DNA from 3 places in the Undibacterium sp. FW305-107 genome. Region 2 is predicted to be linked to each of the others. Evidence: predicted binding sites of a transcription regulator. Region 2 holds the regulator's gene; each other region holds the start of a gene.
What was found. Region 2 encodes FliA, which starts transcription of late flagellar genes. Its sites were predicted from a motif close to CTAAAGTTTNNNNNNNNNNNGCCGNTA; they were not measured.

Region 1: a site for FliA is predicted at 4,729-4,755, ahead of AC3WQT_RS19575 (flagellin N-terminal helical domain-containing protein). Genes of this name have one in related genera too.
Region 3: a site for FliA is predicted at 5,174-5,200, ahead of AC3WQT_RS04350 (SPM autocatalytic domain-containing protein). Genes of this name have one in related genera too.

The regions. Positions count from the first base shown of each region.
Region 1 covers NZ_JBYTAV010000008.1:352,083-362,144, reverse strand. Annotated here, with positions in the region: gene AC3WQT_RS19595 (dTDP-4-dehydrorhamnose 3,5-epimerase family protein) at 1-484, opposite strand, end outside; gene rfbG (CDP-glucose 4,6-dehydratase) at 481-1,590, opposite strand; gene rfbF (glucose-1-phosphate cytidylyltransferase) at 1,554-2,324, opposite strand; gene AC3WQT_RS19580 (O-linked N-acetylglucosamine transferase, SPINDLY family protein) at 2,321-4,525, opposite strand; gene AC3WQT_RS19575 (flagellin N-terminal helical domain-containing protein) at 4,932-6,419, shown strand; gene AC3WQT_RS19570 (flagellar protein FlaG) at 6,519-6,902, shown strand; gene fliD (flagellar filament capping protein FliD) at 7,019-9,031, shown strand; gene fliS (flagellar export chaperone FliS) at 9,074-9,544, shown strand; gene AC3WQT_RS19555 (flagellar protein FliT) at 9,551-9,886, shown strand; gene fliK (flagellar hook-length control protein FliK) at 9,892-10,062, shown strand, end outside.
Region 2 covers NZ_JBYTAV010000008.1:81,419-91,480, forward strand. Annotated here, with positions in the region: gene AC3WQT_RS18320 (FAD-dependent oxidoreductase) at 1-976, shown strand, start outside; gene AC3WQT_RS18325 (MFS transporter) at 1,043-2,293, shown strand; gene flhB (flagellar biosynthesis protein FlhB) at 2,536-3,711, shown strand; gene flhA (flagellar biosynthesis protein FlhA) at 3,708-5,795, shown strand; gene flhF (flagellar biosynthesis GTPase FlhF) at 5,792-7,114, shown strand; gene AC3WQT_RS18345 (MinD/ParA family ATP-binding protein) at 7,107-7,937, shown strand; gene AC3WQT_RS18350 (RNA polymerase sigma factor FliA) at 7,945-8,676, shown strand; gene AC3WQT_RS18355 (flagellar motor protein) at 8,658-9,398, shown strand; gene motD (flagellar motor protein MotD) at 9,452-10,062, shown strand, end outside.
Region 3 covers NZ_JBYTAV010000002.1:65,893-75,954, forward strand. Annotated here, with positions in the region: gene AC3WQT_RS04335 (propionate--CoA ligase) at 108-1,997, shown strand; gene AC3WQT_RS04340 (HDOD domain-containing protein) at 2,069-2,953, opposite strand; gene AC3WQT_RS04345 (DUF885 domain-containing protein) at 3,161-5,026, opposite strand; gene AC3WQT_RS04350 (SPM autocatalytic domain-containing protein) at 5,401-6,525, shown strand; gene AC3WQT_RS04355 (methyl-accepting chemotaxis protein) at 6,606-8,342, opposite strand; gene AC3WQT_RS04360 (fumarylacetoacetate hydrolase family protein) at 8,529-9,515, shown strand; gene AC3WQT_RS04365 (ABC transporter substrate-binding protein) at 9,593-10,062, shown strand, end outside.

The DNA.
Region 1 (10,062 bases), 270 kb from region 2:
ACCGGGCATCAAAGGGATTTAATCCCATTTCACTCACAGGTGCATAGGATTTACTATGACAATATAGCATCTCAACGTCATCCGACATGGTTTGAAACCCATGGGCAAAACCGGCAGGTATTAAAAACGAACGCTGATTCGCTTGCGATAGCAATACGGCGTGCCACTTTAAAAAAGTGGCCGATGCAGCGCGCAAATCAATTGCAACATCCCATACCTCGCCTTTCATACAGGTGATTAACTTCATTTCTGCACTGGGAGGTAATTGCAAGTGCATGCCGCGAATTGATCCTTTTAATGATGTATACGTATGATTAATTTGCGCGATTGGCTCATGCCAACCCAATTCAGCCAAATCCTCTGCACAAAACATGCGCTGAAAATAACCTCGCTGATCACCCAAGACTTTTCTTTGCAACAAATACAAGCCATCGACAGGCGTGGGTAAAAAATCAAATCGACCAGAAGCGGAACTTTGTATCATGCATTACCTGTCATGAAAGATGCAATATCGTGATCGCACAATATCTCAGCTTGCTGTCCCAGCGCAAAATCACGGTACCAGTGCATGCTGCGACTGACCGCCTGTTCCAGATTCCAGCGTGGTGCTATTCCTAAGGTCTGCTTCAATTTGCTGGCATCCAAAGCCAATAACCCTGCTTCATGTGGACCTGTAATATCAGTGGCAAACTCAGTCAGCCCGCGACCGTAGGCCGCCTGTGCAAGTTCAACAACGGTTCTGACACTGGCAGCATCATCGGGGCCGATATTCCACGCGTGGCTGGCCTGAGGATTGACATATGCATATTGTGCAAGGCAAAGATATGCTGAAAGCGGTTCCAGCACGTGTTGCCATGGTCTGACAGAATCAGGACGGCGAATCTGCAAAGTTTGCCCACTATGCCATGCCCTTACTGCGTCGGGCAATAAGCGATCCTCTGACCAGTCACCGCCACCAATCACATTACCGGCTCTGGCAGCCAGTACTGCAGTACCCTGCCCGGCTAAAAATGAAGCACGATAGCTTGCCAATACCAATTCTGCTGCAGCTTTGCTGGCACTGTAGGGATCATGTCCGCCCAATTCAGCCGTTTCTGGATAGGGTGCCATCTGTTCGAGATTGCGATAGACTTTATCTGTCGTCACAATCAGTGCAATCTTTACGTCACTACGACCGCGAATTGCCTCCAGCACATTTGCTGTGCCCATGATATTGCTGGCAAACGTCGTCAGGGGTTCACGATAACTTGCGCGTACCAATGCCTGTGCTGCCAAATGGAATACAAACTCTGGCTGACATGCATCCACCGCTGCCGCGACGGCATGAAAGTCACGTATGTCCCCAATGTGGCTGTGAATCTTGTCTTTAATATTCAACAAATCAAACAGGCTGGGTTGGGTTGTCGGCGCTAAAGCCAAGCCGTGTACAGTGGCGCCTATACCGGCCAGCCAATGTGCCAACCAGGCCCCCTTGAAACCGGTATGCCCTGTCAGCAAGACACGCCTCCCGCGCCAGAACGCGGTGTCGACCATGCCTATTTTTGGAGTGTGATTCACCATACTCGCCACGGTGCATTCCCGGATTGCCACAAATCTTCCAGCAGATTTTTCTCGCGCAAAGTATCCATGGGTTGCCAGAATCCTCCATGCTCAAAGGCCATTAACTCCTGACGTTGTGCCAATTCAGCAAGAGGAGCAGCTTCCCAACTAATACTATCATTCTCGATGAAATCCAGTACTTTGGGAGAGAGCACAAAATATCCGCCATTGATCCAACCACCATCACCACGAGGTTTTTCGATAAACCCCGCCACCTGGTTACCATCACGCTCAAGTGCACCATAACGCCCAGGCGGGAGGACCGCTGTAACTGTAGCCAGCTTTCCATGCTGCTTATGAAAAGCGATAGAGGCAGCAATATCCAGATCCGCAACCCCGTCGCCATAGGTAAAACAAAATGCCTCCTCCCCCTGCAAGTAACGGGCGACGCGCTTCAGGCGCCCCCCTGTCATGGTGTCTTCTCCGGTGTCTACCAGAGTAACTTTCCAGGGTTCGGCATGGTGTTCGTGTACTTCCATACTATTATTTTGCATATCGAAGGTTACATCCGACATGTGCAAGAAATAATTGGCAAAATACTCTTTGATCAAATAGCCCTTGTAGCCACAACAAATAACGAATTCATTCACGCCATGCGCCGAATACGACTTCATGATGTGCCAGAGTATGGGATGCCCTCCAATCTCTATCATTGGTTTAGGCTTGAGGTGGGTTTCCTCAGAAATACGGGTACCCAGGCCACCAGCTAAAATAACTGCCTTCACTCTTGATGTCCTTCACAATAAATTTGCCACATCTGGCGGTAAGCTTTTTCTACTGAACGGGCAAAAGCGGGTTCGTTCATGAGTAATGACTGTTCCATTTCCTGACGCAAACCAGCCCTTAAACTACGCAAGCCATCCAGATCATGCGCAAGAATGATCGCTTTTTGCGCATATTCATCTTCAGTATAAGCCTGCCACTCTTCATGCCCGATTGCAGTCAGAATACTCGCACCTATACGGCCAACTGAGGGCCTGTCCGCCAGCGAGATAAAGGGAATGCCCATATACAAAGACTCCAGCAGGGTCGTTCCCGAATTATGCGGGAAGCAATCCAGGCTAATATCCACATGTTTCAGCACCTCCCAGGATGGCGTACTGAACCCTATATGCAAACGCGACCTGTCTATGCCATAGCGCATGAACCGTGATGCCATTTCTTCTTGTACTTGCGGATCTTTAAAGTCACCACTATTAATCATTAATTGCGAATTTGGCATTGCGTCCAGTATCGTCGCCCAGACACGTACAACACGATGATTTATCCTGGTAGAACGTGACAAACTGCCAAAGGTGATCAAACCGGTTGTTTCGAAAGGTGACGGTGTCAGCTCTGCCCTTCGTGTATCTGGTCTGTAAACATAGGCAGGGCCATCCAGGCACCAGACTTTCTCAGAAAATAAATGTGCGCAATTGTCCGTAATTGTAGGCTTGTCAGTCAAGTAATAATCAATAGCACTCAAGCCGGTTGTGTAGCCGTATTCCAGCCAGTGTAAAGAAACCGGCGCAGGTTTGCGTGCGAATACCGGCAAGCGATTACCGTTGGTATGCCCTGCCACATCCACCAGAACATCGATGCCATCGGCACGAATGCGCTCTGCAAGCACGTCATCGGTCATATCCCGGGTCGGAACCCAATGGTCTACCTGCTTTTTATAATAGCTAGTAACCTCGTCCTCGAAAGGTGGATTTGCATAGGCATATATTTCAACCTGCTCTTTGTCATGCCCCTCTATCAATGGCAGAAGGAAATACTTGCAAACATGATTATAAAAAGCTTGTGTCACATACCCCACTTTGAGTCGCTTGCCTGGCAAACGGGCATTTTCAAATTTCCTCCATGTCGTTTTGAGTGGTGCCGTAAAACGCAAATCAAACTCATGGTAGGCGTTATAAATCACTTCCGGTGTCAAATCAGGGTGGTAATTCAGGCAAAATAACAGGTTAGTGTAAATTTTCCGGTTGAACGATGATTGCGCATCCTGCTTGAAGGAAAGAGCCTTGATATAGGCTTCAATGGCTGCATCCAAATGATTCGCTTCGCGCAAGGTATCGCCATAGGCACCCCATATTTCAGGTATATCCTGAGTAATCGTCAGGGCATGCTGGCCACATTCTATGGATTCCTGCACCTGTCCGTTCTGACGCAGTGCATCAATCAGGTTAGGATAGACCTGTGCCAAGTCAGGCTGTAGCTGCAATGCATGTCTGTATTGTTCAATGGCGACGCTGTACATGCCATGCTCGCGATAAGCCAGACCAAGATTATTAAACAGGTAAGGCAAGCCCGGATTCAATTGAACTGCTTTCGATATACTCGCTATCGCCTCTTCTGTTTTACCAATAAAGCGCAGTGCATTACCCAGATTATTAAGCCCCACCACCATATCTGGCTGTATTAACAATGCTTTTTCAAGATAAACAATAGCGTCAGCGCAGCGTTCAAGAGAAATCAACGCATTCCCCATATTCACAAGAATATGGGGGTTATTTGGTAACAGGGTAACTGCCTTGCTTAAGGCTTCAAAAGCCAGGGGGAATTTAGTTTGTTCTATTCTGGCGACACCAAGATAATCCCAAACAATGCCATCGCGTGGCAAATAAGACGACAACCACAAACTAGCTTCTTCCAATTGAGCATACTGCTTCGCCAATAAGTACTTATTAAATATGCCGAAAGCAATCTTCCTGTTGTCGGGGAAATGTGGCATGACGTCGAAGGCCAGTTTTAGATAGCCCATTGCTTCGTCACACTCATTTGTGTCACCAGCAATTCTGGCCAACGCATACAAAGCTTCAGCATGTCGTGGAAAATGCCTGACGATATTCAGGCAAACCTGTTTTGCATCAAGCAGGGCGCCGGAATCAAAAAGTTTATGAACTTCGCGCATTGCTTTTCGCACATCAAAACCTGTTTTTGCCATGACCAGTCCCTGGGTAAGATTTTTTTATCATTAATTATTTTTACAATTACTTCATTTGGCTTACAAATTAACCAAGCAAAATGAATAAAACTGCATGCTTAAATCGGAAAATACCAGAAACCATCATGCTCAGGCTTATTTTATAACTAATGATTTTGTTTCCATGTGTTAAATAAAGCCTGAAAACTAAATCAAATTAGACCCTAAAGTATTTAAAAAAAGCGCCGACAAGCGGAAAGAGTAAAAAAACTTGAGCAGAAAAAATAAGATTTATTTTCAGAAACACGCTAAAACTTTTTTAGTCTCTACCGATACCCTTTACAACGGCGGTCCAATAGTCAGCACGAAAGACCAAAGTTTCAGGCTACTACGCCAAAATTGTATAACTTAGGTAAGGAGAATCACCATGGCTGTCATTAATACCAATATTGCTTCGCTGAATGCGCAACGCAATTTGAGCACATCTCAATCCGCTCTGAATACGTCCCTCCAACGTTTGTCTTCTGGCTTGCGTATCAATAGCGCAAAAGACGATGCTGCTGGCCTGGCGATTTCCGAACGTCTTTCCTCACAAATCGGCGGCTTGAATCAAGCTGCTCGTAATGCAAACGACGGTATCTCTCTGGCGCAAACCGCTGAGGGCGCACTGCAACAAATCGGTGCCAACTTGCAACGTATCCGTGATCTGGCCGTACAATCTGCCAACGGCTCCAACAGCGTTTCTGATCGTGCAGCTCTGAACAACGAAGCAAGTCAGTTGATCTCTGAAATTAACCGCGTTGCCAGCAACACTAACTTCAACGGCGTGAACCTGCTTGACGGTAGCTTCACAGCACAAACTTTCCAAGTTGGTGCTAACGGTACAGCAAACGACCAAATCAGTATCGCTTCCATCTCCAGCGCAAAATCTAGCGCCTTGGGTGTTGGTGCATCTTCCAGCTACGCTACTACAGTAGCCGGTGCCGGTGCAGTTACTACAACAGCTCTGGCTGCTGGTGACCTGTCCATCAACGGCTTCCAGGTTGGCGCATCTGCTGCTGACGGCGTATCTTTCTCCAACTCCACAGGCAGCGGTATCGCAAAAGCAGCAGCAATCAATGCGATCAGCGGTAGCACAGGCGTTACAGCGACTGTAGGTTCCACAACAGTTGCAGGTACAGCCAGCACATCTGCAACAGCGATTGCTTCCGGCGACATCACTATTAACGGCGTGAATCTGGGTGCCTTGAGCGCTTCGACTTCCGGTGCTCAACGTGGTGCTCAAGTTGCTGCAGCGGTTAATGCAATCAGTACACAAACAGGTGTTACAGCTACATTCAATACAACAACTGGTGCAGTTGCACTGGCTGCTGCTGATGGCCGCAACGTTACTGTAACAGCCAGCACAAATGCTGCTGCTGCCGCCGCCAACACAGGTATTACTGTATCGGCAACTGGCGCAACTGATGTCAGCACATCGACACTGTCCCTGACTTCTACCAGCTCTGCAGGTATCACTCTGGCTAACGGTACTGGCACTGGTTTGACAGCAGCCAATCTGACAGGTGGCTTCACTTCTGCCACAGTAACAGTCGGTGCTGGTGTATCCTCACTGAATCTGGGTACTGCTGCCGGGGCCACCGCCGCGCTGACGACCATTGATGCGGCCTTGCAATCGATCAATAGCTCCCGCGCTTCTCTGGGTGCTTATCAGAATCGTTTCTCTTCTGCGATCGAAAGCCTGAACACTAACTCTGAAAACTTGACAGCATCCCGCAGCCGTATCCGTGATGCAGACTTCGCTCAGGAAACTGCTACACTGACACGTGGTCAGGTTCTGCAACAAGCCGGTACTGCGATTCTGGCTCAAGCAAATGCCTTGCCTAACGGTGTTCTGGCCCTGTTGCGTGGTTAATAACAGTAGGCTTATGTAAATTAGGTCTATACTTAAGCTTAAAGCATGTCCCCCTGACCAAATTTTTGGTCAGGGGTATTTTTCTTGAAGGAAAAGATCATGGACATCCGATCGATAGGGAGTGCTTCTCAATCAGGACAACTGATCAATGACCGCATACCTGCTTCAGATGCTGGCGCTACGGTACACAAGTCATCTGCTGCTGTAACCCAAACCATTGATGCTGTCAAAGCGACTTCGTCCGCTACTTCCCCACCCGAAGTAGAGAAAGTGACGAAAGCAGTCAACGATATCAACAAAACGATCCAAGCACTGTCCCAGAACCTGGAATTTAGTGTTGAAGAGCACAGCAATCGTGTCGTGGTCAAAGTTGTTGACCAGCAAACCAAAGAAGTATTGCGTCAGATTCCCTCAGAAGAAGCTCTTGAAATTTCTCGCTCACTCGATAAATTGCAGGGACTATTAATTAAACAGCAAGCATAATTCACAAATATGGCCTTTTTGGGCTAAATTTTAAATTGGCAGGTAAATTCCCCTCTAAAGTCTAGTTTGCCTTAGCCGATAATTTAGTACAGTACGGTCTGACAAGGGGGAATAACGTGGGCATACAATCAACAGGCATAGGCGCAAATCTTGACGTTAATGGCCTGATTACAAAGTTAATGCAGGTTGAAAGCCAACCCCTGACTACATTAGCCAAAAAAGAAGCCAGCTTTCAAGCAAAGCTGTCCGCTTACGGCTCACTCAATAGTGCGCTTGGCATTTTTCAATCGAATGTGACCGGCCTGAGCAATCTCGGGACTTTCCAGACACTGACTGCCAGTTCTGGAGATAGTTCGATAGTCTCGGCAACTACGACCAGTGTTAGCACACAGGGCAGCTACAATATCAACGTCAGCAAGCTTGCCCAGGCGCAAACTATTTCAAGTGCAGGTCAACTCAGTACCACAGCCAGCATCGGTAGCGGAACCAGCACGACCATCAGCTTCCAGTTTGGCACCATTACCGGCGGTAGCGCCACCAATGGCGTCTATAGTGGCTCTACATTTACCCAGGACGCTGGTCAGGCAACCGGCACGGTAACTATTGATGGCGCCAATAATTCACTGCAAGGTATACGTGATGCGATCAATGCCGCCAATGTGGGTGTCAATGCGACTATCGTTGGCGATGGCAGCGCAACACCTTACCATCTGGTGCTTAATTCCAGTAAAACAGGGGCTGCATCCAGCCTGAAAATCAGTGCTACCGGTGATGCAGCGATTCAAAACCTGCTAAATTACGACCCTGCCGGTACACAAAACCTGACGGAAACAACGACTGCGCAAAATGCCGCACTGACCGTCAATGGCATTTCCATTTCCAGTGCCTCCAATGCAGTCACTGGTGCGATTCAGGGCACCACCCTCAATGTTGGCAAGGTTGGCACAACCTCACTGACACTTACCACCAATACCAGTGGCATCCAGTCCGCGATCAATGGCTTTGTCAAAGGCTATAACGATCTGCAGTCCACATTAAAGAACCTGACTGGCTATGATGCAAATACCAAAAAAGGCGGCATCCTGATTGGTGATTCGACTGCCCGCAATGTACAAAGCCAGATTCGCTCTACCCTGACCGCAGGTGTGAATGGCCTGGGTGGTAATATCACGACGCTTGCCAGCATAGGTATCAATTTTCAAAAAGACGGCACCCTGGCGATAGATTCAAGTAAATTACAGAGTGCGTTAAACACTAATTACAGTGAAATCAGCGGTTTGTTTGCCTCTGTTGGTAAAGCCACAGACAGCCTGATCAGCTACAGCAGCTCAACCAGCGCTTCGCAACAAGGTTCTTATGCTGTTGAAGTCTCCGCGATTGCCACACAAGGTGGTCTGCTGGGAAATCTTGACCTGACTACCGGCAATACAACGATTGCAGCCAGCACAACAGTCAATGTCACACTGGATGGTAAAACCGCATCGGTATCCCTGGCTGCCGGCTCATATACCTCATCCGCACTCGCCACTTTGATACAGACGTCGATCAATGGCAATTCAATATTCAAAGATAATGGTTCGACCGTAGTTGCAACCATCAATGGCAGTGGTTTTCTGCAATTGCAATCCACTCGCTACGGCAGTGCATCCAACGTCACGCTGGCCGATGGCACAGGAACAGGCGCAGCTTCATTGACTGGCACCTCGCTGGCCGGAACGGCTGGCGTTGATGTTGCAGGTAAAATTAATGGCGTCACTGCATCTGGAGTTGGTCAATATCTGACAGGTGCGGCCAGTACGCCAACTGAAGGGCTGAAGATATTGGTTAGCGGCGGTGCCATTGGTGCTCGCGGGACATTGAATTTCTCCAAAGGCTATGCAACACAGATATCTTCCCTGCTCTCTACCGTTGTCGGTACTTCAGGCTCGATATCCAGCGCTAGTGATGGCATTAACAGAAGTATCAAAGATATCGGCAAACAACGCGATACTTTGAATAGTCGTTTATTCGATGTAGAAGCGCGTTATCGTGCGCAATTTACTGCTTTGGATAGAATTGTAAGCAACCTCAATAATACGAGTTCGTTTCTTACTCAGCAATTAGCAGCATTAACTGCAAGTACGAAATAAATTCAGTAAGCAATCAGAAAATACCAGAGAGGATAAATCGCTATGTTTGGCTCATCTCAAGTGCGCGGCGCAAATGCCTATGCAAAAGTTGGCATTGAGACTGGCGTTGTTGCTGCCAGTCCCCACAAATTAATAGTCATGCTGTTTGATGGAGCCATAGTTGCCATTTCAAATGCCGTGCATCATTTGAGTACAGGAGATGTCGCCTCCAAAGGTCAGGCTATTTCAAAAGCAATAGCGATTATTGAAAACGGCTTGCGTGCCAGCCTGGATAAAAAAGCCGGTGGTGAAATTGCTGTCAGTCTGGACTCATTGTACGAGTACATGACGGCCAGGCTATTGCAAGCCAATCTGGAAAATAACGACCATATGCTCACTGAAGTTCAGAATTTATTGCGTGACCTGAAAACTTCCTGGGAAGCCATTGCCCCCACTAAAGAGGTCATTACTGAAGCCCCGAAAATGAATGTTGACCCATTGTCACCTCGTCCTGCCAACTTTGTTGAGGCTTGAATCAAGATGAATAGTCTGGAACTGATCTCATTGTATGAAAATGTTGCTTCGATTACAGGCAACATGCTGGAAGCTGCACGCTCAGGAAATTGGGAATTGCTGGAACAACTGGAAAGTGATTGCTCCAGTCGCGTACAAACCATACGTGAAAGCGAGATTCCTTTTGATCTGCCTGCAGATATGCGTGACAAGAAAGTCCGCATCATCAAAAAAATTCTTGCTGACGACAAGGAAATCCGTGACATTACTGAACCATGGATGGCGCAGTTGTCAGATATGATGAAAAATTCCAGTACCAACAGAAAATTATCCAATGCTTATGGTGCAGGTAATACAGCCTGATTTTTATGGCTACCCGACTCGATATCCTGTCCAAACCAGTTGCCAATATCGAGGCACCAGCAGCTGCACTATCAATTAGCGAAACCAAGCAGGACATCACCCCGAAACTGGCACAGCTTGTTACCGGGCAATTGCTCAAGGGCGAGATCCTGTCAAAATTGATGGACGGCAGCTTT
Region 2 (10,062 bases):
TGAACAGGCTTATCGTCCTGGCGCCGAAAAAATGCTTTTTGTAGATGCGCAGGCCGCAGTCATCATTGATGAACTTGGCTCAGAGAGTAACGACAGGCCAGAGATAGACCGTGGTCCCTTGAGGAATTTGCTGCTGGCTTCTCTGACTGATAACACTGTAGTGTGGGATGCCCGTTTCTCGTCTTTGCAAAGAACAGAAGGGTCAGTCAAAATCACATTTGAAAACGGCGACAAGTTTACTGCTGATCTGCTTGTCGCTGCCGACGGTGCAAACTCAAAAATACGTCCCTACATTACCCCGCTTGCACCTGAGTATTCTGGCGTGACTGTGCTTGAAGGGAATGTCGCTGATGTAGCGAACACTATTCCAGAATTATTTGAGCTGCTGGATGGTGGCAAGGTGTGTGTGCTTGATGATGAAAAAACTTTGTTCATCGTCTTGAAAGGTGATGGCAGCGTGGCCTTTTATACCGGGCACAAAGCGGAACAGGATTGGTACACGCAATGCGGCATCGATTTTTCTGATCGCGATCAGGTATTCGCCTGGTTCAAACGGGAATTCAAGGGCTGGAGCGATATTTGGGCAGAATTATTCAGGCACGCCACTCTCCCGTTTATCCCTCGCCCACAATTCTGTGCGCCTGTTGATCAAAACTGGCCATCCTTGTCCAACCTGACCATGCTGGGTGATGCTGCCCATGTCATGCCACCTTATGCGGGCGAGGGTGTGAACATGGCGATGCAGGATGCCCTGGTGTTGGCCAGTCAATTGCTGAACCCGGACATGGCGGACATGCATACCGCTATCGCCGCTTATGAAACCGAGATGCGTGCACGCAATGCTGAGACCGCGGCAGAGACACTGAGATTTACCAAGGTCTTCCATTCATACGAAGCAGTACCGTTTTTCAGAGAATTTTTTGCTGGAAATCAGGACGTGCTTTTACAAAAAGATGGCTTCAGAGAAGCCGCCTAGACTACAAAAAAATTTGAACTCAGGCCATGACCAAGAGTCTGAGTTTCAATCCAAAAGAAAGTAAATATGAATCAAGCTATATCTACCGAACCGCCAGCGCAGTTCACTGGCTATCAAAAATTTGTACTCGCCATACTGGCGTTTTTACAATTCACTATCATTCTGGATTTCATGATCATGTCGCCTCTGGGTGCGATCCTGATGCCAGCTTTGAACATCACGCCTTCGCAGTTTGGTGTGGTGGTGTCCGCCTATGCTTTCAGTGCGGGTATCGCAGGCTTTGCGGCGGCGGGTTTTGCTGACCGCTTTGACCGTAAAAAACTCTTACTGTTTTTTTACGCCGGCTTTATCCTGGGGACTTTCCTGTGCGGTATCGCGCCTAATTTCTACTTCCTGTTATTTGCACGCATCGTGACGGGTTTGTTTGGTGGCGTCATTGGTGCCATCGTGTTTGCCATCACGACGGACTTGTTCCCCTTCAACATGCGCGGCAGGGTCATGGGGGTTTTGCAAACGGCATTTGCTGCCAGCCAGATACTGGGTTTGCCTATCGGTCTTTATCTGTCTGCTCATTGGGGCTGGCATTCTCCTTTCATGATGATCGTTGGCATGGCTGCTATTGTTGGTGTCATCATCATTGCCAACCTGAAGCCTATTGACGCCCATTTGAAATTGCAGTCCGACCGCAACCCCTTTCGTCATTTGAGAGACACCATAGCAACCCCCAGGTATTTGCTGGCTTTTGCAGCCACAGGTTTATTAAGCGTAGGTGGCTATATGCTGATGCCATTCAGCAGTGCCTTCTCGGTCAATAACCTGGGGATTTCGATGAAGGAATTGCCTATTGTTTATCTGGTGACAGGCTTGGGTGCCATCGTTACTGGCCCTGTAGTTGGCAAGCTCAGTGACAAGTTTGGTAAATACCGCGTGTTCTTATTCGGTGCTGCCATGACGATAGTGATGGCGGTGATCTACACCCGTCTTGGTATCACGCCTTTGCCTATGGTTATTCTGGTCAATGTCTTGCTGTTCGTCGGTATTTTTTCACGCATCATCCCTGCACAGGCAATGATGTCGGCTGTGCCTGCTGCAGATAGCCGTGGCTCATTCATGGCGATCAATTCATCGCTGCAGCAGATTGCAGGCGGTGTTGGTTCTGTGGTTGCCGGGATGATCGTCAGCCAGCCTGATGGGGGCGCGATACTGCATTTCGATTTGCTGGGTGATATTCTGGTGTGTACCGTACTCGTCACTGCGGTCATGATGTATTTCATACACCGCATGGTGAGCACGCCTGCTGTCGCTGTACCTGCCTGATCAAAGCATTTCAGTCAGCTAAATTTGATCAACTAAATCTGAGTGCCTTGTCATCTGGTGTGCACTCAGATTTCAGCCATTCCATGGTTCTTTAAACACAAAGAGTCAGCCTTTCCCCAGAGCTAAGGGGTATTTCTTCCTTTATTCCCCGCATCTTGTGCTTCTGTCATAGCCAATAATTACACCTGTACACATGCGTAATCAAAGCAATGCTTGCTTTGAGGAAATAACAGGAGTCGGCAATGGCCGAAGATAGCGATCTCGAAAGAACCGAACCGGCCTCGCCCAAGCGCCTTGAACAGGCGCGGGAAGAGGGCGACGTTCCGCGTTCGCGCGAGCTATCTACCTGTACCATCTTGCTGGCGGCAGGGGGCGCGCTCTGGGGCATGGGTGACGGGCTGGTGCGCCAGTTGAATCATGCATTGGTCGCTGGTTTGTCATTGGAACGGGCGATTATCTATGATCATGAACTCCTGTTTTCAAAAATTGCCGCCAGCCTGATGGAGGTACTGGTGGCTTTTGCCCCAATTGCCGGATTATTGATGGTGGTGGCGCTTGGCTCGCCTTTGCTGATAGGTGGCTGGCTGTTCAGTGCCAAGGCTTTGACCCCGAATTTTTCGCGCATGAATCCGATTTCAGGTCTGGGTAATATGATTTCCACCCGCGCAGGTGTGGAATTGATCAAGGCGATCATTAAAACCATCTTGGTCGGTACGGTTGCCTGGATAGTCATCATGGGGCAAAAGAATGCCATTTTTGCCTTGCCGCTGGAATCGTTGAAATCTGGCCCAGCCCACGTCGGCCACATGATGGGTGTATGTTTTCTGGCCATCGTTGGCTCGCTGGCCGTGATCGCCGCGATTGATGCACCTTACCAGATGTGGCAATACGCTGAAAAGCTGAAGATGACGCATCAGGAAGTGGTGCAGGAATCCAAAGAAGCGAACGGTAATCCACAAATCAAGGCGAAAATTCGCGCCCAGCAGCGTGAGATGGCACGCCGCCGCATGATGTCTGAAATCCCGACTGCTGACGTCGTTGTCACCAACCCGACTCACTTTGCTGTCGCCCTGAAATATACCGAAGGCGGCAATGGTGCGCCTAAGGTCATCGCCAAGGGGGCTGATGCAGTTGCTGCCAAAATCCGTGAACTGGCGAAGGAACACAATGTGCCCTTGCTGGAAGCGCCGCCATTGGCACGTGCGTTGTACAAACATACTGACCTTGGTGATGAGATACCTGAAGCCCTGTATGCCGCCGTGGCAGAAGTGCTGGCCTATGTGTATCAATTGCGCAGTTACACCAAAGTCGGCGGCAACAAACCTGTAGAACCAAATGATCTATATGTACCACCAGAGCTTGATCCTAATAACCAAACACAAAATCAAGCAGATAATCAAGCAGGAGTCCGAGCATGAATAGTTTCACCTTACCTGCCTGGATGAATGGCATAAATACCAGAGCGCTGGCGGCGCCTTTCCTCATCATCCTGATGTTGGCGATGATGATCTTGCCTCTGCCAGCGTTTGTTCTGGACGTGTTTTTCAGCTTCAATATCGCGATTGCGATTATCGTTTTGCTGACCAGCTTGTATACAGTCAAACCGCTGGATTTCATGGTGTTTCCTACTGTACTGCTGGTCAGTACCATGTTGCGCCTGTCCCTGAACGTGGCTTCTACCCGCGTGGTACTGACTGAAGGTCATACTGGCCCGGATGCCGCCGGTAAAGTGATCGAAGCCTTTGGTCACTTTTTGATTGGTGGTAATTACACCGTTGGTATCGTGGTCTTCGTTATCCTGACCATCATTAACTTTACCGTCGTCACCAAGGGCGCTGGCCGTATTGCCGAGGTGGGTGCGCGTTTCGCCCTGGACGCGATGCCAGGCAAACAAATGGCGATTGATGCTGACTTGAATGCCGGTCTGATCGCTGAACAGGAAGCGCGTCGCCGCCGTACTGAAGTGGCGCAAGAAGCAGAATTCTATGGCGCCATGGACGGTGCCAGTAAATACGTGCGTGGTGACGCGGTGGCAGGCATCATGGTCACTGTCATTAATATCGTTGGTGGTCTGGTTGTCGGCATGGTGCAGCACGATCTCGATTTTGCTACCGCCCTGAAAAACTATACATTGCTGGCGATCGGTGATGGACTGGTAGCACAAATACCTTCGCTGATCATTTCAACGGCAGCCGGTGTTGTGGTTTCTCGTGTAGCCAGTGACCAGGATATCAGTGGGCAGTTGATAGGACAGCTGTTTGCCAAGCCCCAGGTCATGATCATCACCGGCGGCATCATAGGTGGCATGGGCCTGATACCCGGCATGCCGCATATCGCCTTTATTTTGTTGGCAGCAGTGCTTTGTGGCGGCGGCTATTTGTTGAACAAGCGCGCCCAGATGCCTCCGGTCATTGAAGAAAAAGTCGAAGCTCCTGCTAATGCCGGTCAGGAAATGGAAGAAGCGACCTGGCAAGATATTTTGCCTGTCGATACCCTGGGCCTGGAAGTTGGTTATCGCCTGATCCCACTGGTAGATAAGAACCAGGGTGGCGAACTCTTGCGCCGTATCAAAGGCATACGCAAAAAATTCGCCCAGGAAGTTGGTTTTTTGTCGCCACCTGTCCATATCCGCGACAATCTGGAACTGAAACCTTCGGCTTACAGGATTACCCTGAAAGGTGTTGAAGTTGGTGCCGGTGAAGCGCTCAGTGGTCAGTATCTGGCCATCAACCCGGGTATGGTGACTGGCAATTTGCCTGGTGCTGTCACCAATGATCCTGCCTTTGGCTTGCCTGCGGTCTGGATAGAGGCTGCCATGCGCGAACAGGCACAAGCCATGGGTTATACCGTGGTTGATTCCGGCACCGTTATCGCTACCCATTTGAATCACCTGATCACCAGTCACGCGGCTGAATTGCTGGGTCGTCAGGAAGTACAGTTGTTGATGGATCATCTGGCGAAAGACATGCCAAAAATGGTGGAAGAACTGGTGCCAAAAGCCCTGCCTTTGTCCATCCTGCAAAAAGTATTGCAGAACCTGCTCATCGAAGGTGTGCATATCCGTGACATGCGTACCATCATTGAGACGCTGTCCGAGCAGTCCATGCATACCCAGGATGCCAATGAGCTGACGGCGCAGGTCAGGATTGCACTGGGTCGTGCCATCGTCCAGCAAATCTTCCCGACCGGGAATGAGATGACGGTCATGACCCTGGATAGCCGCCTTGAACGCCTGTTGATGCAAGCCCTGCAAACCAGCGGTGCTGATGGTTCTGGCATAGAACCTGGTCTGGCCGATACCCTGGCGAGCCAGACCGAGGCTGCAGCCCAGCATCAGGAACAAATGGGCCTGACTCCAGTCTTGCTGGTGCCAGCACCATTACGTGCCTTGCTGTCGCGCTTCTTGCGCCGCAATTTGCCGCAACTCAAAGTCCTGTCACACGCAGAAGTACCTGAAACAAAAACCATTAGAGTCACCAGTCTGGTCGGAGGTCAATCATGAACGTCAGAAAATTTACCGCGAATACTTCTCGCGAAGCTTTGCGCATGCTGCGCGATGCTTTGGGGGCGGATGCCGTGATCCTGTCGAACCGTAATGTGGGCGGCAAGGTGGAGATTCTGGCGATGGCCGATGAAGCCATCAGCGCCATTGAGCCAGCTTCCAGTGATGAGGCACCGGTACCTGAAGTGCCGCGCTTTGCGCCGCGTTTCCAGCCAGAGGATGCTGTCATCAGGCCGCGTGCTTTTGAACGCTCCATGGACGCGCCTGCAAGTGTGCCGACTTTCAAGTCTGTGACCAGCGCATCTGCTTTCACCAGTGAAATCGAAGCGCCGGTGAGCGCCAATGAACTCAATGATGTGATGTCAGAAATACGCTCCATGCGCAGTATGCTGGAATCGCAACTGGCAGAGATATCATGGACGCAGACGCAAAAACGCCAGCCGCAAAAAGCAGAAATCCTGCGTGAATTGCTGGCTACTGGCTTTAGCGCCAGCCTGTCCCGCTATCTGGTAGAAAAACTGCCAGAAACTGGCAAGGTTGAGAATGGCCTGGACTGGATCAAGAATGTGCTGGTACGCAATCTGTCCACTATCGATAATGAAAATGAAATGCTGGAAAAGGGCGGCGTGTATGCCCTGGTCGGCCCTACAGGTGTAGGCAAGACTACGACTACGGCCAAGCTGGCTGCTCGTTGCGTCATGCGCCATGGCCCCTCCAAGCTGGCATTGATTACTACAGATGGTTATCGTATCGGCGGCTTTGAACAATTGCGTATCTACGGCAAAATCCTGGGTGTGATGGTGCATGCCGTCAAGGATGAGGCTGATTTGCGCATTGCCTTGTCCGAGCTCAAGAACAAGCATACGGTGCTGATCGATACAGTCGGTGTCAGTCAGCGCGACAAAATGGTGACTGAGCAAGTGGCGATGTTGTCAGGAACAGACACTCCGGTGAAGCGCTTGCTGTGCCTGAATGCGACATCGACAGGTGAAACCTTGAGTGAAGTGGTGCGTGCTTATCAGGGGAATGGTCTGGCAGGTTGCATTTTGACCAAGCTCGATGAGGCAGCGACGATAGGTGGCGCACTCGATATTGCGATACGCCAGAAGCTTATGGTGTATTACGTTGCCAGTGGCCAGCGTGTGCCGGAAGACCTGCATATTGCCAACAAGCTGTATCTGATAGACCGTGCTTTCAAACTCAAGCGCGAAACGGCCGCTTTCCGTTATCTCGATGAAGAATTGCCTCTGCTGATGGCTGGTGCAGTCACGGCTGCACAGGCATCAGGACGTGCTGGTCAGGAGGTGTCCCTTGGCTAGTTTCGATCAGGCTGAAGGCCTGCGCCGCATGCTGGCTGGGCCAAAACCAAGAGTGTTTACCTTTTTGTCAGCATTGAGGGAAGATGAAAAAAGCGGCATGCTGGTCAATCTGGGGGTGTCGCTGGCACGTCAGGGTAACCAGGTGTTGATGGTGGACGCTCGTTCATCAGAGAATAGTGTTGGCGCATGGTTGAATGCCAACCTTGATCAGACCTTATTGGATGTAGCGAAACAACAGCGTACAATGAAGGAAGCAGTGAAATTGGTTGCTTCCGGCTTGTCGGTGACGATGTTGGCGCGCCATGCATGGCTGCCGCCAGAAAATACGCGGCAATTGTCCAAAGTGTTTGATGTGGCGGCGAACCGTGCTGATCTGGTCATCGTGGATAGCGAGATCAATCTGGATGACAGTTTTCCGTTGGCGACGCTGGACGACAGCGAACTAGTAATACAGGTTTCAGCTGATCCCGACATGATCAAGGCTGCTTATGGCCTGATCAAGCGAGTGAGCAATCGGCTTGGCAGGCGTGGTTATGGTATTTTAGTGTCCGGTGCATCGGAAAAAGAGGCGAGATTGATTTATACAAATATGGCGCAGGCGGCCAGCCGTTATCTGGCAGTGCCACTGCACTACGTCGGCAATGTGCCGGAAGATGAACATGTAAGAAAGGCTGCACATTTGGGACGCTCTGTGATTGATGCTTTTCCTAAAGCCCTTGCTTCGCTGGCATTCTCCCGGCTGGCTGAACAATTGGCGAAGACCGCGCGTTCCACATTATGTTTAGAGGGAGTCCCTGAGCTGGGTGTCGGTCTCGGAATGTAATCAAAAAATGTACACCGCTAGCGGAAAATCAGATAAAAACTTCCTTTTAAGGGAGCATGCGCCCCTGGTCAAGCGTCTGGCTTACCAGTTGAAGGCGCGCCTGCCTCCCAGTGTGGAGGTAGACGATCTTGTGCAGGCCGGTATGATAGGCCTGCTGGATGCCGTTAACCGCTATGAAGACACCCATGGAGCACAGTTTGAAACCTATGCGGTGCAACGCATACGGGGTGCCATGCTGGATGAATTGCGCAGTAGTGACTGGTTGCCGCGTGGCGTGCGCCAGAACATGCGCAAGATAGAAAATGCCATGAATGTGTTGCAGCAAAAGCTGGGGCGACCACCACTGGAAACCGAAGTGGCGAAGTCGCTCAAGCTCAGCCTGGAAGAGTACCAGAACCTGCTCACTGACAGTGGCGGGCATCAACTCGTGTACTACGAAGACTTTCATGATTCAGATACCAAGGAACATTTTCTCGATCATTATTGCTCGGATTTTTCTGGCGATCCGCTACAGGATTTGCTGAATGACGACTTCCGCGATGCTGTCATCGGCGCGATAGACAGTCTGCCAGAGCGAGAGAAACTGCTCATGGGTCTGTACTATGAGCAGGAATTAAATCTTAAAGAAATCGGTGCCGTGATGGGGGTGTCAGAATCACGCGTCTCACAATTACATAGTCAGGCTGTGGCCAGGCTCAGGGCATACTTAAGGGAGAAAGCGTGGACTGGGCTAGCATAGTTGGTTTGATACTGGTGGTGTTAGGCATCGTCAGCGGACAGTTGATTGAAGGTGGGCGCCTGTCTTCGCTGGTGCAACCTGCTGCTTTTGTGATTGTGGTGATTGGTACCCTGGGTGCAGTGCTGTTGCAAAGCAGGCTCAATACCTTTATGCGCGGTGTGCGCATGCTGCGCTGGGTGGTGTCTGAACCGCCGGACAGCAGCAAAAAAAATGTCGCGGATGCGCTGATCTGGAGCGTGGTCGCCAGACGCGAAGGTTTTCTGAGTCTGGAGCGTTATATGAACGCTTCGACCGATCCCTTCATAGGCAAGGGCCTGCGTCTGGTGATTGATGGCATAGACCCGATACGCCTGAAAGACATACTTGATGTCGATATATCGCTCTATGAAATGGAGCAGCGCCAGGCCGCTAAAATTTGGGAAGCAGCAGGTGGTTATTCCCCGACCATAGGTATCCTGGGTGCCGTGCTGGGGTTGATACACGTGATGGAAAACCTTAGTGATCCATCCAAACTTGGTGGTGGTATTGCTGTTGCCTTTGTTGCCACGATCTATGGTGTGGGCATGGCCAACTTATTGTTCTTGCCAGTCAGCCATAAGCTGAAAGAAATCATAGGCCGAGAAGTGACGCGGCGTGAAATGTTGTCTGATATTTTTTATAGCATCGCTTTGGGCGACAGCCCGCGTGTGGTGGAAGAAAGACTGACCAATCATCGCAACTGACGGTAAGGCTACCAGGTAATGCCAGACTAAGGCTAGACTGAGAAAATATACTTATGGCAAGAAAAAAATACCACGAAGAACCAGAAAACCATGAGAGGTGGCTGGTTTCTTACGCGGATTTTATTACCTTGCTGTTTGCTTTTTTTGTCGTCATGTATGCGATATCCTCGCTGAATGAGGGCAAGTACCGGGTCTTGTCAAATTCGCTGACTGGTGCATTTGGCAAGGTTATGACGGTTAATCCCAAGCCTGTTGACGCGCCAGTTGAGCAAAAAATCAAACTTGATCCTTTGCCGCTGGTCAAAAACCGCATCAGCGAAGGCTTGCGCAAGGAGAGAGCGCAAATGACCACCATGGCCAAGGACATCCTGACCGTGCTGGAGCCTTTGGTGCGCGAAGGCAAGGTGAGGGTGACCCAGACCAGCCGTGGTATCACCATAGAAATTAATGCCAGCCTTTTGTTTGCACCGGGTGATGCGCGTCTGAATATCGATTCCATACAGGCGCTGAAAGCCATTGCCGGTGTTCTCAAGATCGATACCCATGCGATACAGGTAGAAGGCCATACCGATAATCTGCCTATCAAAAACTCTATTTTCCCCTCTAACTGGGAATTGTCTGCCGTACGAGCCAGTACCGTTGCCCGTTTGCTCACAGAGAACGG
Region 3 (10,062 bases), on a different contig from region 2:
GAAAGTGCAGGCCTCGCCACGTGCCAGTGCCACTGTCCAAAAATAATAATTAATGCTCAGGGCCGACGCGAATGTTAAGAACATTTTGTGATATCGAAGGAGACAGCATGACCTACGCAGCGTTTTATCAGGAATCTATACAAGACCCGCAAGGGTTCTGGGCCAAAGAAGCGCAGTTGATAGACTGGCACAAGCCTTATGATAAGGTACTCGACCATAGCAAGCCGCCATTTGCCAAATGGTATGTGGGTGGTGAAACCAATCTCTGTCATAACGCAGTCGATCGCTGGCTGGCTACCCAGGCAGACCAGCCTGCGCTAATCGCGATTTCTACCGAAACCAATACTGAAAAAACTTATAGCTTTGCCGAGCTGCACGCAGAAGTGCAACGCATGGCAGCTATCATGCTAGGCCTGGGTGTGAAGCAGGGCGACAGGGTCTTGATTTATATGCCCATGATTGCCGAAGCAGCCTTTGCCATGCTGGCCTGCGCCCGCATAGGGGCTGTGCATTCTGTCGTATTTGGTGGCTTTGCTTCCAAGAGCCTGGGCACACGTATTGATGATGCCAAGCCTGTGCTGGTGGTATCAGCAGATGCGGGTATGCGTGGTGGCAAGGCTGTGCCTTACAAACCCTTGCTGGATGAAGCCATCACCCTGGCTGAACACAAGCCTGCACATGTCTTGCTGGTAGACCGCGGCCTTGATGCCATGCAACTGGTGGCCGGGCGTGATGTTGATTATGCGGCTGCAAGAGCGCAGCATATGGATGCTCAGGTGCCTGTGACCTGGCTGGAATCCAATACCATATCCTATGTCTTGTACACTTCAGGCACGACGGGCAAACCCAAGGGCGTGCAGCGTGATGTTGGCGGTTATGCAGTGGCACTGGCGTCGTCGATGAAGCATATTTTCTGTGGCAATCCAGGTGAAACCTATTTTGCGACATCAGACATAGGCTGGGTGGTCGGCCACTCTTATATTGTTTATGGCCCGCTGATTGCTGGTATGGCCACCATCATGTATGAAGGCACGCCGATACGCCCTGATGCGGGAATCTGGTGGAGCATAGTTGAGAAATACAAGGTCACGCGCATGTTCTCAGCACCGACTGCTGTGCGTGTACTCAAGAAGCACCCATCTGAGCTGATGCGCAAATATGATTTGTCTTCACTCAAAGCCCTGTACCTGGCAGGCGAGCCGCTTGATGAAACCACCTCAAGCTGGATCGCCAATGAACTGGGTGTCTCCATTATCGACAATTACTGGCAGACTGAAACTGGCTGGCCCATTTTGACCGTGGCACGAGGTGTGGAGCAGACTGCCACCCGTCTGGGCAGCCCTGGCATTGCCATGTATGGTTATAACGTGCGCATCATTAATGAAAACACGGGCGCAGAATGTGCCGCCAATGAAAAAGGTGTGGTTGCCATCAAAGGTCCGTTGCCGCCCGGTTGCATGCAAACCGTGTATGGCGATGACCAGCGCTTCGTCAATACTTACTGGTCCAATTTCTCTCACGAGCAGTTGTATTCCACCTTTGACTGGGGCATCAGGGATGCTGACGGCTATTACTTCATCCTGGGTCGTACTGACGATGTCATCAATGTTGCGGGACACAGGCTGGGTACACGCGAGATAGAAGAAAGTATCTCCAGCCACCCGCAAATTTCTGAAGTGGCTGTCGTAGGCGTTGAAGACAAGCTCAAGGGACAGGTGGCAGTCGCGTTTGCCATACTCAAAAAACCTGAACTTGCAGAAACGCCGGAACAAAAGCGGGCACTGGAGGCCGAGGTCATGAGCGTGGTTGACAAGCAGCTTGGTGCTGTCGCGAGACCATCACGCGTGCATTTCGTCAGCATGCTGCCGAAAACCCGTTCCGGCAAGTTACTGCGCCGTTCCATACAGGCGATTTGCGAGGGGCGAGAAGCTGGGGATTTGACAACGATCGAAGATCCGTCTTCCTTGCAGCAAATCCAGGCGGCACTGACTGCTTGAAAGTTTCGAAATTGGTAAGCTAAAAAAATAAAGGGAGTATTTGCTCCCTTTTGTTGTTTACATGAACATGTTCAGAGTTGCAGCGCCGCAGCCAGGGTTTTCACTTCCTCTTCTGACTCTTCCAAAATACTATTGAGCGTGCCATCGCCTACAACAAAATCGATTTCTGAAGAATACTGTTCTGACTCTTCGGCATAAGAATGGATATCCATAGGCGAATGCGTGGTAGCAAGTTCATTAGCCAGCAGCAGCGTGTCGCCCAGGGTTTCAGGGGGCATGGCGCGCAGACCAAACCAGAGAGCTTCAACGGCTTCCACCACTGCTTGCGGCAGCATCAGGCTCTTGATGACGGCACCGCCTATCTGCGCTTCGGACGATTCGCGGTCTATGATCGTGTCAGAAAAGGATGGTAAATCATCGACGCTGGAATCTGGTGCTGGCTCATCACGTTCCAGCAATGAGGGAAACTCATCCACCCGTGACAAGAGGTAAAAATTGCCCACCTCATGGACGATACCGGCAAACATGGCGGTATCAGGGTCTAGCTTGGTGATGCGCCTGGCGATGACTTGTGACAGGGCCGCAACCTGGGCAGTGTGTTCCCAGAGCTTATTCGTCATGACTTGAAGTTGCTTGTTTTTGCTGCTGCCAGCCAGTTGGCGCACGACCAGCGAAGCAACCACGGCACGCAGGGTGCGAAAGCCCAGCCGGCTGATGGCAGCCTTGACATTGGTGACATCATTGCCACGGTTGTAAGCAGCAGAATTGGCAATGGCCACCATGCGGGCGGCCAGGAAGGGCTCATTCAGGACTAACTTTGTTGCAGTATCTATACTGCAATCAGGATCATCCAGCGTTTGTTGCAGCTTCAGGGAAGCCGCCACATTCGTAGGGAAAACCAACTCCCCCCGTTTGGCTTGTTCAGCTATGCTGTTAAGCGCATCGATTTTATTCATCGCAGGTGTCTTTTGCACAAGTTAAACAAACATATGGTGGGCGCAAACCGCACCCTATCGGTCAACACTGCACTTGTTTGTTGATTAACAAATTCAGCGTGGCGTCACATTCATTGATAATGTTTGCAGAATGAAGTCATGAGATTTCATTCTGCTTCAGATAGTGATGCAGGTCAATCAAGCGATGGAAAATAAATCCAAACTCGCTCAATTTGTCTTTTGACTGTCTATCCACTTGTTCACTTTGGCTTCCAATAAGGCCAGCGGCAGGGTGCCATCGCTGAGTATCACGTCATGGAATTGGCGCAAATCAAAGCGCTTGCCCAAAGCTGCGCTGGCTTTTTGCCTGAGTTCGACGATTTTCAGTGAACCTATCTTGTAGCCCAGAGCCTGACCCGGCCAGGCCATATAGCGCTCGGTTGCCTGACGTGAGGCGGCTTCGCTATAACCCAGCGTGGATTGCTGGTATTGGATGGCCTGTTCACGCGTCCAGCCCTTGGAATGCAAACCGGTGTCCACCACGAGCCGGGTGGCACGCAAGAGTTCATCCGTCAGATGGCCAAGGTAGGCGCTGGGGTCGTTTTCAAACAAACCCATTTCTTTGCCCAGGGTTTCTGCATACAGGGCCCAGCCTTCGGTATAGGCATTATTACCACCGAACTTGCGGAATTTTGGGATGTCGAGTTCCTGTGATGTTGCTAAATGGAAATGATGACCCGGCTGCCCTTCATGCAGGTACAGGGTTTTCATGCCAGTGGTACTGTAGTCTGCAGGATTATTAATGACAGCCCAGAATACGCCCGGACGCGAGCCATCAAAGGCAGGCTGGGTGTAATGGTCAGATGCTGTCTGCTTGCTGATTTCCGGTTCGGCGCGAATGTCGAGCGCCGCTTTTGGCATCTTGTTAAACAGTTCTGGCAATTTGGCCTTGACCATTTTTTCTATCTGCCGGTAACCATCCAATACTTCTGCCTCAGTCTTGTAGGGACGATACTGGTTTTGCGTATCTATCCAGGCAGGCAAGCCCACCGGATCACCGGTGTAGCCCAGTTTTGGACCCAGGGCGACAAATTCATTTTGTATGCGTGCCACTTCTTTCAAACCTATGGCATGTATGGTTTCCGGTTCGAGATTGGTCGTGGTCTGGTCGCGTACCAGTGCTCGATACCATGTGTCGCCACCCGGCAAGGCACCAAAACCACTGCTGCTGCGACTGGCAGCCAGATAATCTTGCGACAGGAATTGATTAAACTGGCGCAATGCAGGCAAGACTTTAGTTGTCAGCGCCTGTTTGTATGCCTTGCTCAGGCGTTGCTTATCTGCCTCACTGAAATTGTCTGGAAAATTCTTGACTGGCGCAAAGTAGGCATGATCCTCCACCTTATCGGTCACCAGTTGCGCAAACTGGGGCAGGGTAGAATTGACCAGTGCCTTTGGCAAGACGATGCCGCGCTTCATACCTTCCCGCATATTGTCTGTGGCCTGGTTCATCCATACCGGTAATTGCGCCAGGCGGCGTAAGAAGACTTCGTATTGCTTGACGGTCTTCAAGGGTTGTGCGCTTTGTCCAGACGCAAAATGGGCCAGGGTGACAGGCAGATTGTCCATTTGATTGACTGGTAACAGGTGACCATCAAATTTGGCCATTTCCAGGTTGGACTTGAGTTCATAGTCCAGGCAGTCGTAGGTGACAGCATCGGCCGCTGATAATTGCTCGTGTTTGATGCGCGCCAGTTTGCTGGCAATATCCTTCCACATGGCGAGTTGTTTTGCCCTGACCGATGCAGACAGCGTCAAGGGCAGTTTGTCGTCATAACGGGTGTCACCGTTATAAGTGGCGCCTATGGGGTCAAAAGCGGTTTGTTTTTCATAATATTCGTCAGCCAGCTTATTTAGTTGCTGGCTCAGGTGCCGGCTTAATTGCGTATTTTGCGTAATTTCTTGCTGCCCGGATTGCGCAGCTGCAGCATGCTTATTTGTCGTCCTGGCATTGTCATTTGCGGCCATGACGCTGGTGCAACTGATCAAACCTGCAGAAATAAGAACACTTGATAATAAGCGCAACTTAAGCATAAGAGTTTCCTAAAGAATATTGAAATAAAATAGTTTGCAAGCATACCACTGTGCGGGCACAAGTTTGCTATGACCTTAGTGTGCGTATGGCAGTTCCCATGAGCGGAATCTTCTTTAAATAAAAAACGGTTTATCTGGCATTTTTTCATAAAGCTTTTTGAACTTTGACCGTTATCTGTTTAGATCACGCATATTCCATTTGATGATTCACCAATTCCGAAGTGCGTGCGGATGGAACTGATATCGGGCTGGCAAGCCATGCGTGGTCGCGTCCTTTTTTGTATGCGAGGGACAGACTATTGCATAAAAAATGGTCACGCCCTCGATATGCGTTCCAGGTTTTTCTCATTGACAGCTCAAGGCTGGAGCGCATCATGAAAATTGCTTCCTCGGATATTTCCCTTTCTTCACAACACGCTGCCACCACGACTCTGGAAACGCAGGAGAAGTTACGAGCATGGATAGGTAAGGAGCGCCCCGATTTTGAAGGCAGGAACGCTAATGGCCCGGCGAATTTGAGGAATGCATCCAGCAATGTACAAATCTCTGATGCCGGCAAGGCTGCACAGTTTGCGCCACCTGCGCCGCCAGCAATTCCGACGAGCTCTGCTGCACCAACCGATGCAGTTCAACAAGCCACAGATGAAGCCGAAAATGACCCGCGTATACGCCTGATCAGATACATCATAGAGCTCATGACCGGCAAGAAAATCAATTCCCTGAGTAGCGCTGATGTGCAGCCAGATACCACCGCACCGGCAACACAAGCAGCCGCTCAGCCTGCCCAGCCACCGGCAGAAGGCACAGCACAAAATCCGCAGCCAGCACAGAAAGGTTGGGGCGTAGAGATAGACAGACATCAATCCTACACAGAGACGGAGCAGACTTCTTTTCATGCCACAGGAAAAATCGTCACTGCAGATAATAAGGAAATCAGTTTTGATCTGTCGTTTGAATTAAGCCGTAGCTATCACGAAGAAAGCAATACCAATATCCGCCTTGGTGACGCTAAAAAAGTTGATCCCCTGGTTATTAATTTCTCTGGCAATTCTGCGCAATTGACCTCGCAAAAATTTGCCTTTGATCTGAATGGCGATGGCAAGAAAGAAAATATCTCTTTCGTTCAGGGCGCTGGCTTTTTGGCACTGGATAAAAACAATGATGGCAAGATCAATAATGGCAGTGAACTATTTGGCCCCGGTACCGGGAATGGCTTTTCTGAACTGGCCGCTTATGACAGTGATGGCAATCACTGGATAGATGAAAGCGATGCAATCTACCAGAAATTGAAAGTGTGGACCAAGGATGGTGCCGGTCATGATCAATTGCAGACCCTGAAGCAGGCCAATGTCGGTGCACTATATCTCGGTAATGCCAGCACTGACTTCGATTTAAAAAATGCACAAAATCAGTCTAATGGACAGATTCGATCTTCTGGTATCTGGTTGAGCGAAGATGGCAAGGCACATAGCTTGCAGCAAGTGGATCTGTCGGTGTAAATATGCTCTGACAGGACAAGTAAAAACAGCTCCGCGGGTTCAACTCCGGAGCTGTTTTTGCGTAGGCGATTAAATACCGTTTAAAACTCTTCCCAATCATCATTGGTAGCTGCAGTTGGCTTTTCCATGCTGGACGTTTTTTTGGCAGGTTTTTCTGCTTCTTTTGTTGGCGCCTTGCTGATTTTTAAAGGAGCTACTGCGGTTTTATGCGGTGATTTTCCACTCACCTTGCTTGCCTTGCTGACGGTGGGAGCAGGTGATTTTTTTGCCACGGCATCGAGCTTGAATACACTCACCGCCTGTGCCAGTGCGCCAGCCTGCTCCTGCATACTCTCGGCGGCAGCTGCAGCCTGTTCAACCAGGGCAGAGTTTTGCTGCGTCATTTCATCCATTTGGGTAATGGCGAGATTGACTTGTTCTATCCCGGCGCTTTGTTCCTGGCTGGCAGCAGTGATTTCACTCATGATGTCGGCCACATGTTTGATGGAAGTGACAATCTCATCCATGGTCAGGCCAGCTTCATCAACCAGTTTATTACCCAGATTAACTTTTTCTACCGAGTCGTCGATCAGGGTCTTGATTTCCTTGGCGGCGCTGGCGCTACGCTGTGCCAGGTTCCTGACCTCGGCGGCCACCACGGCAAAACCTCGGCCCTGTTCACCGGCACGGGCGGCTTCTACTGCTGCATTTAATGCCAGGATATTGGTCTGGAAGGCAATGCCATCAATAACACCGATGATGTCAACAATCTTGCCCGAACTATCCTTGATAGACCCCATCGTATTGACGACCTGGCCAACGATTTGCCCGCCCTTGGTAGCAACCTCGGTAGCAGAGATTGCAAGCTGATTGGCCTGGCGTGCATTGTCGGCGTTTTGTTTGACGGTGGAAGTGAGTTCTTCCATCGACGAAGCGGTTTCTTCCAGCGAGCTAGCCTGTGATTCTGTCCTGTTGGACAAATCGGCATTGCCGGAGGCGATCTCGCCAGAAGCCGTGGAGATCATTTCGGTACTGCTATGCACCTGGGTGATGGTCATGACCAGACTGTTATTCATATCTGCGAGGGCGCTCAGCAATTGCCCGGTTTCATCACGTGAGCGTACTTCTATGCGGCCGGTCAGATCGCCATTGGCCACCTTGGTGGCGACTTTGACGGCTTCATCCAGCGGGTTGGTAATCGAGCGTGAAATCCATGCAGCAAAGGCCGCACTGATGAGGAAGGCAATAATGCCCAGTATGATCATCAGGTTGCGAGAAAACATGATGATGCCTTTGATTGCTTCACCATTGGCACTCATGTCTTCTTTTTGTATCGCACTCAGTTTATCTATGTCGATCAGGGATTGTTTCAATGCAGGGAAGGTGGATTTCCCCATCATGGCGATGGCTTCATCTTTTTGATCCAGCTCGATCAGGTCACCGGTCTTGCTGAAAGCAGCCACAAAAGCTGCATTGGAAGCGACCAGTTTTTCAACCGCTTCTTTTTCTTTCGGTGCCAGGGCCAGTTTTCTTGAGATGTCAAGCAGGGCGTTTATTTTTTTCTTGTTTGCATCAATGGCAGCATACTGACTTGTCCGGGCTTTCTGATCTGGTGTAATAAATAACTCCAGCGTGCGACTGCCATTTTCCTGTATCAGGGCTGACATTTCCAGGGCACTGGTCACTCCCACCGCATCATCTTCGAGAATTTCTCTATTCCGGTCAGCGATTTCATTCAACCTTACCACGCTGATGACTACCATGAGCAACATGGTGAGCAAGGTCAGGCCGAAACCAAAGCTGAGACGTACCCTGATTTTAAAGTTACTGAAGTTCATGGTGATGATTCCTGTACAGATCAGTTTTTAGGGGGGCAGCAACAGCGAATTTAGGTTTTAGCATACCTAAAATTGCGCCGTTCTGCTAAGTAAATTGCTTGTTAGTCGTCGCGGTTGTCAGTTTCCTGACAAATTAGACAGACCCTTCAGGTAAAATCGGAGAAAACATGATCAAATTGAGGAATTATGAAGCTTGCAACATTGAAAGATGGTTCCAGGGATGGGCAATTGCTGGTGGTTGCCCGTGATTTAAAGACGGCAGCCATTGCGGATGGCATCGCTCCGACTTTGCAGCGTGCCCTGGATGACTGGAATTTTATTCAGCCCCAGCTTGAAGAATTATATAACCGCCTGAATTCTGGCCGGGCAGCCTATAGTTTTGAGTTTGAGCCAAAAAACTGCATGGCACCCTTGCCGCGTGCTTATCAGTGGGCTGATGGTTCATCCTACGTTAATCACGTAGAACTCGTGCGCAAAGCCAGAAATGCCGAGATGCCAGAAAGCTTCTGGCATGACCCCCTGATGTATCAGGGCGGCAGTGATGATTTTATCGGCCCTTGCGATGACATCGTCATGACTTCAGAAGAATGGGGTATAGATTTTGAAAGTGAAATTGCAGTTGTTACAGGTGATGTGCCCATGGGCGTCAAGGTACAGCATGCGGGTGAGCACATACGCTTGCTGATGCTGGTGAACGACGTGTCCCTGCGTAACCTGATACCGGCTGAGCTGGCAAAAGGTTTTGGTTTCTTCCAGTCCAAACCGGCATCCAGCTTTTCACCAGTTGCAGTGACGCCAGACGAGCTGGGTGAAGCATGGAAAGACGGCAAAGTCAATCTGGCTCTGCGCTCCAGCATGAATAGCATGCTGGTCGGCCAGCCAAATGCCGGCGTGGATATGGTGTTTTCTTTCCCACAACTGATCACGCATTTGTGCAAGACCAGAAATGCCAGGGCAGGCACCATCATCGGTTCTGGTACGGTGTCGAACAAGGATGCCAGCAAGGGTTATAGCTGCATCGCAGAAAAACGCGCGCTGGAAATGATTGCCGTGGGAGAGCCTGTGACGCCGTACATGAAATTCGGTGACAGCATCAAGATAGAGATGCTGGATAAAAACGGCAAATCCATTTTTGGAGCGATTGATCAAAGCGTAGTTGAGTCACATCTTTAATTGCTTGAGTTGGTTTGTGACGGTTTGTGGCGGTTTGCAAATTGCGCATCCCGCCCATAATTTTTTGGAGTCATCGCATGTCTTTGATCTTTTCTTATTCCCTGCGTGGCGCTGTCATCGCGGCCCTGAGTCTGGGTAGTGTGATAGCGCAGGCACAAATCAGGGTGGGCATCAATCTGTCCACTACTGGGCCGGCAGCGGCTATCGGTGCTTCTTCCAAAAATGCCATCATGCTCTGGCCTAAAGAAATTGGTGGCAAAAAAATTGAGTACATCATGCTGGATGACGCCAGCGACCCCGGCAATGCAGTCAAGAATGCGCGCAAGCTCATCACCGAAGAAAAGGTCGATATCATCGTCGGCCCGAATACCACACCCAGTGCATTGGCAATGCTGGAAACCGTGGCAGAAAACGAAACACCCATGATCACCCTGGCAGCATCGGCCAGCATTGTTGAACCCATGGATGTCAAACGTGCCTGGGCTTTCAAGATGCCACAAAATGATACCCATATGACGACGATCCTGACTCAGCATATGGCTGATAA